DNA from 2 places in the Geobacillus sp. FJAT-46040 genome. Region 1 is predicted to be linked to the other one. Evidence: a T-box and tRNA genes for the amino acid it is inferred to sense, from the RefSeq annotation. Region 1 holds a T-box; the other holds one or more tRNA genes.

Region 1 (6,842 bases):
CTATAAGCTCGCCGTCAGCTCGACGAAGTCGATGACTGGGCATTTGCTCGGGGCGACCGGCGCGGTGGAAGCGATTTTCTCCGTGCTGGCGATCCGCGACGGCATCATTCCGCCGACGATCAACTACGAAACACCGGATCCGGAATGCGACCTCGACTATGTGCCGAATGAAGCGCGCAAGCAAGACGTGCGTGCGGTCTTAAGCAACTCATTTGGATTTGGCGGCCATAATGCGACATTGATTTTTAAAAAATATGTGTAATGGATGAAAAGGAGAGCCTTGGTTGAGCAGAGCTGAAAACGCGTGACTAACGGCGGGTTCGGTTCAGCGTCAGGCTCTCTTTTTTGTTTTGTTTCACCGTCTTTTCCCTGCCGACATAACGTAAGAGAAAAGGAGGGAAAAGCGATGGGATTGCTTCCGACCGATCGATGGCTTGAAGAGGATGAAGGCGATCCGCTCCGGTTGTGCGCACGGTTGGCGCCGCTTTTTGGCAAGATGCCGGTGCGTGAGATTTACAGCTATTTACGGCTGTATGGCATGTACCGAAGCACTCGGCAGGCCGAGCGGCTTTTGCCGGAGATGAAAGAGCGCCGTCTTTGGGAACGTCTTGGCCGTTTGTATGAACGGCAACGGGGGATATGGAAGGGACCGGACGTTCCGGTATTTTTGCTGCCGGCCGATGACGAAAACCGGAAGCTTGTGCGCGAATTCCAAGGAAAAGGCGGGGTGGCGTTTGCTGATAAATTGTTTTTCTTCTTGCTGCCGGATCATGGCGACGAGGAGATCGCCGCGTTGGTGGCGCATGAATACAACCATGTATGCCGTCTCAAGCAGTTGCCGAACGAAGGCGAAGATGCGACGTTGCTGGATGCAGTCGTTATGGAAGGATTGGCGGAGCATGCCGTCGCCGAGACAGTCGGCGTCAAGCAGTGTGCGGGATGGACGAAGTATTACACCGATCGGGAGATGGAACGGTTTTGGCGGCGTTATATTGTCCCGAACCAACATTTGCCCGTTTCGCATCCGCATACTTCCCGCATTTTGTACGGGCTTGGATGGCATCCGAAAATGGGGGGCTATGCCGTTGGGTATGCCATCATCCGTCGTTGCCTAGAAAGAGGCTATTCGCTCGCCCAATTGATGAAGATGGAAGCGAAAGACATCGCGGAGTTGGCGGGCTTTTCAGGCAAACAGCAAGGAGCGTCTTAGCTCGAAACCGCATGGCGACCGCCGCTGTCCGGTTATCACAAGAATCTTAGGGGCATCGGGCGCAAACAGGCATGTTGTCCATGGCGCCGACATATATGTAGAACAAGGACGTGGACAAGAAGGAAGGGAAAGCCCGGTGGTCCGCCTGTTTTTTTATTTGGTCGGTTTCGGTTTTTCAGTCGTCGGCGGCATGATGGTGATCGCCTATTTGAACATCATCACTCCAGAGCGTGGTTTTAGCGAATACTTATCTTATATTTCGACAAGGGTGGAATGTTATTTATTCCCTATTGGCCTTCTTTTGATGTGGGGGAGCTTGACGTTTCCAAGCCGCAGCCCCTAGAGGGGAAAAGAGGACGAAATGGAATAAAATTCTCCCCCTCTGCCTATACTGATGGACAAACACGTCTGGAAGTGAGGGGTCTCGCATGCTTTATCTGCACGACATTTGGGTCAACTGGTTTGAAGGAGAAGAGAACGGATACAACGTCTGCCATTTCCATGAATGGCGCAAGGACGATCAAATCGAGCTGCTCGACCAAGTGCCGCTGTTAAAAGTATCCCCGGCCCTGTTTCATTACATTGAAAACAGCTTGTCCGATCTTCCAAAACCGCTGCTAGACGATGTACATCAGAAGGCGTATGTCCGCAAAAACCATGAACGCATTCAGCTGGACTATTGTTTCGTTGTCACGGACGGCGCCGGCGTTTTGGCTGTTGATACAATCGGTTATCAAATCCCGATTCGCAAAAGCCGTCTCATTCCGCGTCAGGAACAACTCGTCTACGAAATGGCGGCCGAAGCGGAGGAACGGGACTATCCGCTGCCGAGGTATGAAAAAGAATACCACATTTTATCGCCGGCTCCGGAACTGATGTGCGGACTCACGCGCAAAGAGCGGCAGTTGAAACAGCTGTTGTTTATGGCGCTTGACCAGCTTTATTCGACAAAAAATGCTGCCCAGATGCGCTATTGGTATACGGAATGGGCGCCGGAAAAATACGCCGCTATTCAAAAAATGTCTTTTGATGAAGCGTGGGAACAATTGTATAACGAGACGAAATACGGGTGGTCCGAACGGCATGAGCAGCTGTGCGAAAACTTGATCAAAGGGCAGCCATTTTTCGAAAAACTGTGGGAAATGGAGCAAGAACCAAAAGTCAATTAAAAAACGGGCCAAGGCGATAGGCGCTTGCCCGTTTTTGTATGGCTTCGCTGGATGCGGCTATTTACCGCCGCCGCCCGAGCCCCATGGCTTGCTCCATTTTGCGCACCATTTCCGATGCAACCCGATTTGCTTTTTCCGCCCCTTCATCCAACACGCGGTCAAGCTCCTCGCTTTCCATCCAATGGTGATACCGCTCTTGAATCGGTCGAAGCGTTTCGATGACGACTTGAGCGAGGTCGGCTTTGAAGACGCCGTATCCTTTTCCTTCGTATTGCCGCTCCAACTCCTCGATCGATTGACCGGATAGGGTCGAATAAATATTGAGCAAGTTCGAAATGCCTGGCTTCGCTTCTTTGTCGTAGCGAATCGTTCCTTCCGAGTCGGTGACGGCGCTTTTGATCTTCTTCTCGATCGTTTTCGCATCGTCAAGCAGTGTGATGTACGCTTTCGGGTTGGGGTCGGATTTGCTCATTTTTTTCGTCGGGTCGACAAGCGACATGATGCGGGCGCCGACTTTCGGAATGCGCGCCTCAGGGATCGTGAACAGCTCGCCATACCGTTTGTTGAAGCGCTCGGCCAGATCCCGCGTCAATTCGATATGCTGCTTTTGGTCTTCGCCGACCGGGACGATGTCGGTGTTATAAAGCAAAATGTCAGCGGCCATCAGCGGCGGGTACGTGAGCAGCCCGGCGCTGACCGCCTCTTTGCCGGCCGATTTTTCTTTAAATTGCGTCATCCGCTCAAGTTCGCCGATATAAACGATGCACTGCAGCATCCAAGCGGCTTGAGCGTGCGCCGGCACTTCTGACTGGATGAACAACGTCGCTTTTGTCGGGTCGATGCCGACTGCTAAATACAAAGCGGCGAGGCGGCGGATGTTTTGCCGCAGTTCGCGTGGGTCTTGCCAAACGGTAATGGCGTGTTGGTCAACGATGCAAAAATAGCAGTTGTATTCATGCTGCAGCTCGACAAACTGCCGCAGCGCCCCAATATAGTTGCCAATGGTGATGACGCCGCTTGGCTGAATGCCGGAAAAAATGGTTTTCATCGATCTTCACTCCCTCAAGACAAAAATAAAAAAGGCCCTGCCAGCCCTCTGATAGGGACGGTAGGACCGCGGTGCCACCCTATTTATTGCGTCAAGAAGCGCAATCGCTCAGTCCATGCTTTGCGCATGGCCCCTGTAACGCGGGGGAACGTCCCCGCCTACTGCGTCGCCGGTTCGGCGGGAAGCTCGAAAGCCCATTCCATATGGCTAGCCGCTTGTTCGCACCTTCCACAAGCTCTCTGAAGGCATCGCCAATATGTACTCTTCTTTCTCATCGCTCGGTTATTCTAGATTTGCCTTATATTATACGGAAAACATTCAGCTGTTGCAACCTTATTGCACGGCATATCCGGCGGCAATCATCGCCAAAAACAGAAGCAGACCAGAAAAGAGAAGCGGATACGTGATGGCGAAACGCCGCGGACCGAGCAGCTCATCTGATTCATGTTCTGCTGCCGCTTCCTCAAGATACCGCTCCACCCTCGCGCTGCTTCTGCGCAATCGGCGAAACCCGTATGCGAATCCGTTGAAAAACCCGCGTTCATAAACAAACAAAAGCCCGCCGAGCGACAGAGGCAAAAGGGAGAGCAAAAACGAAACGTTAATAAAGGACACTATACTCCATGCACCTTGTCCCACGACAATGAGTGCGCTTGCCGCCAGCATCGCAACGACGAGCCATCCAGTCCGCACAGCCGTTTGTTTCATATCGTCTGTTCCCGCCTTTCCCTTCTCACTGCTTATTTTATCATAAATCATGTGGGCGGGAAGATTGTCAAAATTATCAACAAAATTATATTGAAAAATTCAAAATTATCAACAAAATTATATTGAAAAATATAGAATAACCTGGAAGTTCAGGAGAGATTTGCTTCGAAGCTGAAAGGAAGGGCAAAAAAATCATATTGTAAGCGTTTTCTTTTTTTCTGTAGGCAGAAATTTTTTGTTTACAATGGTGGCAAAAGTCGTTACAATGCAGGTGTAAATGCAATCCGATCCTCTCCCGTTTGTAAGTAGTTTGAATTTTTTTTATTTTAAGGAAATAAAAAAATCCTTTTCAAATATACTAACACAGGATATAATAAGCGATGTAAGTACAATCTTCTGAAATCAAATGGTTCAGAAGATTTGTAATACACTACATAAACCTAAGGGGGGTTTTTTAGTGAAGAAGCGATTCTCTTTCTTCCTCGTCCTGCTTCTCGCGCTGTCGACGTTCCTCGCGGCTTGCGGCGGAGGCAAGGACAACGACAACGCTCAAGGCGGCCAGGGCGGCGAAAAGCCGGCGGAGAAAAAGGAGCAGGTGCTGAACTTGCTTGAATCCTCAGAAATTCCGTCGCTTGATTCGGCGCTCGCCACCGACCAAGTATCGTTTATCGTGTTGAACAACGTCATGGAAGGTCTGTATCGTTTAGGCAAAGACAACAAGCCGGTTCCTGGGGTGGCGGAAAGCCATGAGGTGAGCGAAGACGGCAAAACGTATACGTTCAAGCTTCGCAAAGACGCCAAATGGTCGAACGGCGATCCGGTGACGGCGCACGACTTCGTGTTTGCTTGGAAACGGGTGCTTGACCCGAAAACGAAAGCGGAGTATGCGTACATTATGTACGACATCAAAAACGCGGAAGAAGTCAACACCGGCAAACTGCCAGTTGACCAGCTGGGCGTCAAAGCGCTTGACGACTACACGCTCCAAGTCGAGCTGAAAAACCCGATTCCGTATTTCATCAGCCTGACGGTATTCGGCACGTTCATGCCGCAAAACGAGAAATTCGTGAAAGCGCAAGGCGACAAATACGGTCTCGAAGCTAATACGACGCTTTACAACGGCCCGTTCGTCTTAAGCGAATGGAAGCATGAACAAGGCTGGACATATGAGAAAAACCCGAATTACTGGGACAAAGATACAGTTAAGCTTGAAAAAATTAACGTCAAAGTTGTGAAAGACACGGCGACAGCGGTCAACTTGTATGAAACGAAACAGGCCGACCTCGTCGGTTTGACGGCCGAATTTGTTGATAAGTATAAAAATGATAAAAACTTCAAAACGGAATTGGATCCAGCCCTCTACTGGCTGCGCATGAACACGAAAAAAGAACCGCTGAACAACGTCAATGCCCGCAAAGCGATTGCAATGGCCATCGACACGCAAGCGATGGTCGATACGCTCTTGAACAACGGTTCGATTCCGGCGAAGTTCACCGTTCCGAAAGACTTCGTCACTGGTCCAGATGGCAAAGACTTCCGCGATGTGAATGGCGATTTGGTCAATTACAATCCGGATGAAGCGAAAAAACTGTGGGAGCAAGCGAAAAAAGAGCTGGGCAAAGACAAATTTACGCTTGAACTGCTGAACTATGACAGCGACAGCGCGAAGAAAATCGGCGAGTATGTGAAAGCGCAGCTTGAACAAAACTTGCCGGGCTTGACGGTCAACATTAAACAACAACCGTTCGCACAAAAGCTCGAGCTTGAAAGCAAAATGCAATACGACCTGTCGTTCTCCGGCTGGGGTCCGGACTATCAAGACCCGATGACGTTCCTTGACTTGTGGACGACAACTAACCCGCACAACCAAACGGGCTGGTCGAACGCTGAATACGACAAATTGATTAAAGACGCGAAAACAACGTTGCTTGGCGATTTGCAAGCCCGTTGGGATGCGATGCTGAAAGCAGAAAAGATCGTCTTTGAAGAAATGCCGATTGCCCCGCTCTATCAGCGCGGTGCCGCCTACTTGCAACGCGAGTATGTCAAAGATATCGTTTCGCACCCGTTTGGCGGCGATTACAGCTACAAATGGGCATATATTGAGTAATCTGTTTTCTACAGCATGCCGAGGAGAGTATATGCTAGGGCATATACTCTCCTTTTGCCTGCCAAGGCGAAAAATGTCGAAAAACAACAAAGATTATAGAAAAGCAGAGGAGGTGCGGTCATGGCGCGGTATACGCTTCAGCGGTTCGTTTATATGATTATCACGTTGTTTATCATTGCGACGTTGACGTTCTTTTTAATGAAGCTGTTGCCTGGTTCACCGCTTCAGAACCAAGAGAAATTAACGCCGGAACAGAAGGCGCTTATTTTAAAAGAGTACGGATTGGATAAGCCCGTGCCGGTTCAATACATTCAATATTTAGGGAATTTGTTGAAAGGAGACTTGGGGGTATCGTTCCAATATGACAACCGCCCCGTGACAGAGCTTATCAGCGATCGAATCGGCCCGTCGGCCCAGCTCGGGTTTCAGGCGATTGTGTTTGGGACGATCGTTGGGTTGATTCTCGGAATTGTCGCGGCGATTCGACATAATCATTGGGAAGATTACACCGCTACGGTCATTGCGGTGTTGGGCGCCTCGATCCCGTCGTTTGTGTTAGGGGGGTTTTTGCAATATTTTATCGCTGTGAAACTGCAA
Region 2 (6,842 bases), 2.0 Mb from region 1:
ACAGGATAGGTGGGAGCCTGGGAAGCCGGAGCGCCAGCTTCGGTGGAGGCGTCGGTGGGATACCACCCTGGCGGTATTGAAATTCTAACCCGCACCCCTTAGCGGGGTGGGAGACAGTGTCAGGTGGGCAGTTTGACTGGGGCGGTCGCCTCCCAAAAGGTAACGGAGGCGCCCAAAGGTTCCCTCAGAATGGTTGGAAATCATTCGGAGAGTGCAAAGGCACAAGGGAGCTTGACTGCGAGACGGACAGGTCGAGCAGGGACGAAAGTCGGGCTTAGTGATCCGGTGGTTCCGCATGGAAGGGCCATCGCTCAACGGATAAAAGCTACCCCGGGGATAACAGGCTGATCTCCCCCAAGAGTCCACATCGACGGGGAGGTTTGGCACCTCGATGTCGGCTCATCGCATCCTGGGGCTGTAGTCGGTCCCAAGGGTTGGGCTGTTCGCCCATTAAAGCGGTACGCGAGCTGGGTTCAGAACGTCGTGAGACAGTTCGGTCCCTATCCGTCGCGGGCGGAGGAAATTTGAGAGGAGCTGTCCTTAGTACGAGAGGACCGGGATGGACGCACCGCTGGTGTACCAGTTGTCCCGCCAGGGGCACCGCTGGGTAGCTATGTGCGGACGGGATAAGCGCTGAAAGCATCTAAGCGTGAAGCCCCCCTCAAGATGAGATTTCCCACCGCGCAAAGCGGGTAAGATCCCTCGAAGATGACGAGGTCGATAGGTCCGAGGTGGAAGCGTGGCGACACGTGGAGCTGACGGATACTAATCGATCGAGGGCTTAACCTAGAAAAGTGAAAGCGCCGCGATTAGCTCTCGAAGCCAAATGTTCTTCACCCGCAGGGGTGCTTGCACCCCGAGGGGGAAGGTTATTTGGCAGAAGAGAGCTAGGCGCTGGAACTGGACAAAGAAAAGCGCAGGCGAGCGGGTCGCCGCGACGGGCAAATGTTCTTCGCCTGCAGGGATTTCCGATCCCGAAGGCGAAGGTTATTTGACCCCGAGCGGCGGCGAGCCGGAGCTGGACAATGCGAAAAGCGCAGGCGAGCGGCTTCTTCCAACGGTTATCTAGTTTTGAAGGAATGAAAAAACTCTTGACAGCTCAGCGCGAATCATTATAATAGTAAATGTCTAAAGAGATGTCATTTCGCAGTAGCTCAGTGACGAGCATTTGCATCATCGGATGAACTGCGAGTTGCCTCGACGCATCCAGCTTCTTTGAATCGGCTGGCAGAGGAAGAGGCAGGACATCTTGTTGGGAGAATTGACCGTCGTTATGATTCCGCAGTAGCTCAGTGGTAGAGCAATCGGCTGTTAACCGATTGGTCGCAGGTTCGAATCCTGCCTGCGGAGCCATCGTGGAGAGCTGTCCGAGTGGTCGAAGGAGCACGATTGGAAATCGTGTAGGCGTGAATAGCGCCTCAAGGGTTCGAATCCCTTGCTCTCCGCCATGATCCATCAGCATGGCCCGTTGGTCAAGTGGTTAAGACACCGCCCTTTCACGGCGGTAACACGGGTTCGAATCCCGTACGGGTCACTTCTTTGTGGAGGATTAGCTCAGCTGGGAGAGCACTTGCCTTACAAGCAAGGGGTCGGCGGTTCGATCCCGTCATCCTCCACCATCTTAATATAAAAGCTGACTTGCTTTCTCATCATCGCGAGTTGTCCCGACGCACCGAGCATCTTTGAATCAGCTGGCAGAGGAAGAGGCAATAAATATTTAAACCGATACTCAGTGTATGATCGAAATAAGTTCATTTTCTATCGTCGCGGGGTGGAGCAGTCCGGTAGCTCGTCGGGCTCATAACCCGAAGGTCGCAGGTTCAAATCCTGCCCCCGCAACCAAAATTGGTCCCGTAGTGTAGTGGTTAACATGCCTGCCTGTCACGCAGGAGATCGCGGGTTCGAGTCCCGTCGGGACCGCCATTGTTCCAAAATCACGAAAAATATGGTATGGCTCGGTAGCTCATTCGGTAGAGACGAGCATCCGCTTCATCGAATTCGCTTCGAGTTGCCTCGACGCATCGAGCGTCTTTGAATCAGCTGGTAGAGGAAGAGGCACAGAGCAATTCAACGAGCGAGTTAAAAAATAATATATGGCTCGGTAGCTCAGTCGGTAGAGCAAAGGACTGAAAATCCTTGTGTCGGCGGTTCGATTCCGTCCCGAGCCACCATGAAACAACTAGAATAGGTTTGCATGCCGACTTAGCTGAATTGGTAGAGACGAGCATCTACTTCATCGAATTCGCTTCGAGTTGCCTCGACGCATTCCGCTTCTTCGAATCAGTTGGTAGAGGAAGAGGCACAGAGCTCAACAATGAGCCACCTTCTTCATTCATCTTATGCCGACTTAGCTCAATTGGTAGAGCAACTGAATCGTAATCAGTAGGTTGCGGGTTCAAGTCCTGCAGTCGGCACCATTCCTTGGAGGGGTAGCGAAGTGGCTAAACGCGGCGGACTGTAAATCCGCTCCCTTTGGGTTCGGCGGTTCGAATCCGTCCCCCTCCACCATTTTAACAAAGGGGCATAGTTTAATGGTAGAACAGAGGTCTCCAAAACCTCCGGTGTGGGTTCGATTCCTACTGCCCCTGCCATTCCTATCATGATCATGGCGACTATGGCGAAGTGGTTAACGCACCAGATTGTGGCTCTGGCATGCGTGGGTTCGATTCCCACTAGTCGCCCTTCACTTACAACGTTGGGGTATAGCCAAGCGGTAAGGCAACGGACTTTGACTCCGTGATGCGTTGGTTCGAATCCAGCTACCCCAGCCACGGATGCGGAAGTAGTTCAGCGGTAGAACACCACCTTGCCAAGGTGGGGGTCGCGGGTTCGAGTCCCGTCTTCCGCTCTTGATCAAGGCGGCATAGCCAAGTGGTAAGGCAGAGGTCTGCAAAACCTTTATCCCCGGTTCGAATCCGGGTGCCGCCTCCATATCTAATGAATAAAAAAGTGTTGACAGTTGAAAGATAATTTGGTAAAATGTTGATTATCGCGCCGATGTGGCGGAATTGGCAGACGCGCACGACTCAAAATCGTGTGGGGTAGCCCCCCGTGTGGGTTCGACTCCCACCATCGGCACTGAAAAACTGATGTATCAAGGATTCCTGCAAGATGTGGGAATCCTTTTTTATTTTATCCTCATACGATTCTCCATTGAAAAATCTGATTCAGTATTCCTCATACGACTTGTCAAAGAGGTGATATTTTGGCAAGGCGTAATAATAATTTATCCCCTGATGAAATTTTTGAAATGCACACAAATTCTATACAATCTGATGCTATTGATTTTCAAATAGCGTTAGAAAAATTCCTTGAAGATTGCGAAATACGGAATTGTCGTCCTCAAACTATTCAATATTACAGAAATGAATTATCTGTATTCTAGTGTGAGTAAAATATTTGTGGGTGACATTCCGAAATGATCCCCGACGAGGGTTGCGAACTTTTGTTCGCGACGCTCGTCGGGGCCACCAAGCGAAGCGCGGTAGAAAAAAGCAAATGTCATGCAAAAAGGACTCTCTCCCTGCTATGATGGTGATTGTCAACATCAACCGAAAACAGGAGGGAGAGAGTCCATGAAACATCTTACCACAGAATGGCCCCTATTAAAAGAGTTGGAGGAGCAATTAGTCAGAACTCTTCAAAAGGTGTTCGCTGTCTTGTTGGCGGCCCTTTTGGAGGAGATTGATCAACAACTGGCGGAAGCGCGGGGCAAGCGCCGGTATCAGCTGAAAGACAAACGGCCGACCACGATCCAAACGCTGTTTGGAGAAGTGACGTTTCGACGGAACGACTACTATGATCGGCAGGCGGGGGCGTATACCTTCTTGCTGGATGCCGAACTGGGCTTTGATGGAGCGCAGTCGATCAGCCCTTGCCTCGAGGAAACGGCGGTCGAGTTGGCCGTAGAGTGCTCTTCCTACCGCAAAGCGGCCCGTACGTTGGAGTCGATCGTGGGGTATGCGGTCCTAAGCCACGAGGCGATTCGCCAACTGGTGCTGGAGGCCCCTGTCTCGCTGCACCACCCTGTTTCCCAACGGCACGGCCGAGTGCTGTTTGTGGAGGCGGATGGACTGTTCATTTCCCGCCAGGGGAAAGGGAAACGGGCGAAAGAAGAGAAAATCCTGGCGGTTCACGAGGGATGGAAACGAAACGGTTCGCAGCTCGAGCTCGTGAACCGGCGCCACTACCTCCATGAAGGGGAGGGAGACGTGTGGGAACGGTTTGAAGAGTGGCTGATGAACGAATATGCCTATGACCCGTGCCGGGACCTTTTGATCATCAACGGCGACGCGGCGTCGTGGATCACAGCCTGCCGGGAGTATTTTGGAAAGCGAGCCTGCTTTCAGCTGGATCGATTTCATGTGGCGCGGGAGCTGCGTCAGTGTCTGTCCGGCCATCCGCGTTGGCGGGAGGTGCGGAAGAAGCTGGCGAAACAAGACGAAGAGGGACTTCTGGTGGAGCTGAACAGCGCGGTCGGCACGTTGGAGGACGAAGCGAAAGAGAAGCAGATGGCTGCCATGATCCGTCGGATCGAGTCGATGCCGGGATGCATCCGGGACTATCGGGAGTGGCTGTCGGAGCAAGGGGTGGAGACGACCGGCATGCGTCCGATGGGCCACGCCGAGAGCGTGATGAGCCGGTTTGCGCATCGGGTGAAATCCCGCCGCAGCTGGAAAGACCAAGGGCTTCGGGCGTTTCTGAGGGCGATGGCAGCCCGAATCGACGGGATTTGGCGGAGAAATGGGCAGTTGGTGGAGGAAGAAGAGACCCGAACGGCAGCCTCGGCCTCAACAAAGTCCAAGCGGATCGAACAGGCCAAACGGAAGGCAGGACGGTTGTGGGCAGATGTGGTGCGTCAGAATCTACCGTGTCTGCAGCGGTCATCCGGGACGCCGATCCATCAAGCGTTGTCGGCGCTCCGGGATGGTGGTTGGGTGTAAAAAAATGGAATACAATATCATCACCTCAAGATGAGGGATGAGAGTCCGAAAGCGCTTACGATATTAATTCCTGAAAATGGTTCGCTAACTAGTGATTGACAACGCTCGTAGTGAACCGAAAAAATGTTCTCCACAAAGTCTTGACTGACTCCTAAGCAGGACAAATAATTGACCAAAAAGAAAAATGTGTGCTACAATTTTGTTTAATAAAAATGAAAAACGTTCTCAATAAAATGTTTTCCACTTGGGAATCGGCACATGTTGGAGGGGTACGATGAGCTTCATACAGCTACAACAAGTCACAAAAATATATCACCGTTCATTAAAGCCAGCTGTCGATAATATGAATCTTGAAATTGAAAAAGGAGAAATTGTTACGCTACTCGGACCGAGCGGCTGTGGCAAAACGACAACTTTGCGCATGATTGCTGGGTTTGAACAACCGACAGCCGGAATGATCCGCATCGGCGACCAAATCGTTTACGATCACCACTTTTCGTTGCCACCAGAAAGGCGCGGCGTCGGCATGGTGTTTCAAGATTATGCTCTTTTCCCTCACTTAACGATTGAAAAAAATATTATGTTCGGACTGAATAAATGGCCGGCAAAAGAGCGGAAAGAACGGGCGCAGGAAGTATTGGAACTTGTTGGCTTAGGCAATTTCGCCAATCGTTATCCTCATGAACTTTCAGGCGGTCAACAACAGCGAGTAGCTCTCGCCAGAGCTTTAGCTCCGTTTCCGAACGTCGTGCTTATGGATGAGCCTTTTAGCAGCCTCGACGCCGGTTTGCGCGAGAAAATGCGCCATGAAATAACAGCCATTTTGCGCCAAACGAATACGACAGCGATTCTCGTCACTCACGATCAAAAAGATGCTTTTGCTGTGTCTGATCGAATTGTTGTTATGAATGAGGGAATTATTCAACAAGTCGCCACTCCAAAAGAAATATACCGTTGTCCGAAAAACTGCTTTGTCGCCCAATTTGTCGGGAAAACAAATTTGTTAGATGGAACAATTTGCCCCGACTTAAAACACGTCAATACGCATATTGGTCGAGTTTGTCTACCAAGACAGCTGGAAAGACGTATGGAGAATGTGAAAGTGTCTATTCGTCCTGAAGGCTGTAGACTTTCGAAAGACGGAAAATATTGTGGCATCGTCGAGCGCATCACGTACAGTGGCGAGTATCAAGAATTATTTGTTCGCCTTTCAACTCAAACAAATGATGAAGATCCACTCATTATTTACGCACCGATCGATCAAGACGTTGAAATTGGGTCGGTTGTATCGTTCGACATTACCCCTGAACTCGTCGCACTAGTCGATTAACAGTCTCCTTCGCCTCTTACCAAAATGGCTGGAGGCTTTTTTTTAAAAATCTATTGACAATGATTCTCACTTTCTGTATACTTCATATTGTGTTGATAATGATTATCATATTAGTCAAGTTAAAGGGGGCATACATAATGAAAAAGCCATTTAAACTGATGCTATCTGTCATCGCTTCACTCTTGCTCGTGTTCTTAGCCGCATGCGGCAGTTCAAATGAGCGAACTTCACAACCGGAACAAGATACAGAAAATGAACAAAAACTTACTGGAAAACTCGTTGTCTACTCATCTCGTAAGGAAAACTTTGTTGATCCGTTGCTTAATAAGTTTGAAGAAGAAACAGGTGTAGAAGTATTAGCTTTACATGAAGTAGAGCCATTGCAGTTAATCGAAGAAGCTGGAAATGTCCAAGCAGATATTTTTATTTCAAACGACGTTGGTGCTCTCGAATATTTACGCATGAAAGGCATATTGGAAGGATTTGATGCAAAAGGAGCTGAAACGATTGACGCACAGTTCCGCGCCGAAGACAATGCGTGGATTGCTTTATCTGTTCGAGCACGCGGA

Evidence for each region. The T-box of region 1 lies ahead of trpS (tryptophan--tRNA ligase). A T-box ahead of a tRNA ligase gene usually reads a tRNA of that ligase, here a tRNA-Trp.
Region 2: it has a tRNA-Trp gene. The T-box ahead of trpS (tryptophan--tRNA ligase) is inferred to sense a tRNA for this amino acid. The anticodon was not compared.

The regions. Positions count from the first base shown of each region.
Region 1 covers NZ_NISS01000001.1:2,118,562-2,125,403, reverse strand. Annotated here, with positions in the region: gene fabF (beta-ketoacyl-ACP synthase II) at 1-262, shown strand, start outside; gene CD000_RS11225 (DUF2268 domain-containing putative Zn-dependent protease) at 407-1,210, shown strand; gene CD000_RS11220 (YuzI family membrane protein) at 1,347-1,553, shown strand; gene CD000_RS11215 (YjbA family protein) at 1,639-2,379, shown strand; gene trpS (tryptophan--tRNA ligase) at 2,441-3,427, opposite strand; T-box leader at 3,478-3,711, opposite strand; gene CD000_RS11205 (DUF3899 domain-containing protein) at 3,761-4,135, opposite strand; gene CD000_RS11200 (peptide ABC transporter substrate-binding protein) at 4,593-6,245, shown strand; gene opp3b (oligopeptide ABC transporter permease) at 6,366-6,842, shown strand, end outside.
Region 2 covers NZ_NISS01000001.1:133,015-139,856, forward strand. Annotated here, with positions in the region: rRNA gene CD000_RS00735 (23S ribosomal RNA) at 1-789, shown strand, start outside; tRNA gene CD000_RS00745 (tRNA-Asn) at 1,279-1,353, shown strand; tRNA gene CD000_RS00750 (tRNA-Ser) at 1,358-1,448, shown strand; tRNA gene CD000_RS00755 (tRNA-Glu) at 1,463-1,534, shown strand; tRNA gene CD000_RS00760 (tRNA-Val) at 1,544-1,619, shown strand; tRNA gene CD000_RS00765 (tRNA-Met) at 1,766-1,842, shown strand; tRNA gene CD000_RS00770 (tRNA-Asp) at 1,848-1,923, shown strand; tRNA gene CD000_RS00775 (tRNA-Phe) at 2,096-2,171, shown strand; tRNA gene CD000_RS00780 (tRNA-Thr) at 2,342-2,417, shown strand; tRNA gene CD000_RS00785 (tRNA-Tyr) at 2,424-2,508, shown strand; tRNA gene CD000_RS00790 (tRNA-Trp) at 2,518-2,591, shown strand; tRNA gene CD000_RS00795 (tRNA-His) at 2,609-2,681, shown strand; tRNA gene CD000_RS00800 (tRNA-Gln) at 2,697-2,771, shown strand; tRNA gene CD000_RS00805 (tRNA-Gly) at 2,777-2,848, shown strand; tRNA gene CD000_RS00810 (tRNA-Cys) at 2,858-2,931, shown strand; tRNA gene CD000_RS00815 (tRNA-Leu) at 2,994-3,078, shown strand; gene CD000_RS00825 (ISLre2-like element ISGsp3 family transposase) at 3,576-4,943, shown strand; gene CD000_RS00830 (ABC transporter ATP-binding protein) at 5,218-6,273, shown strand; gene CD000_RS00835 (extracellular solute-binding protein) at 6,411-6,842, shown strand, end outside.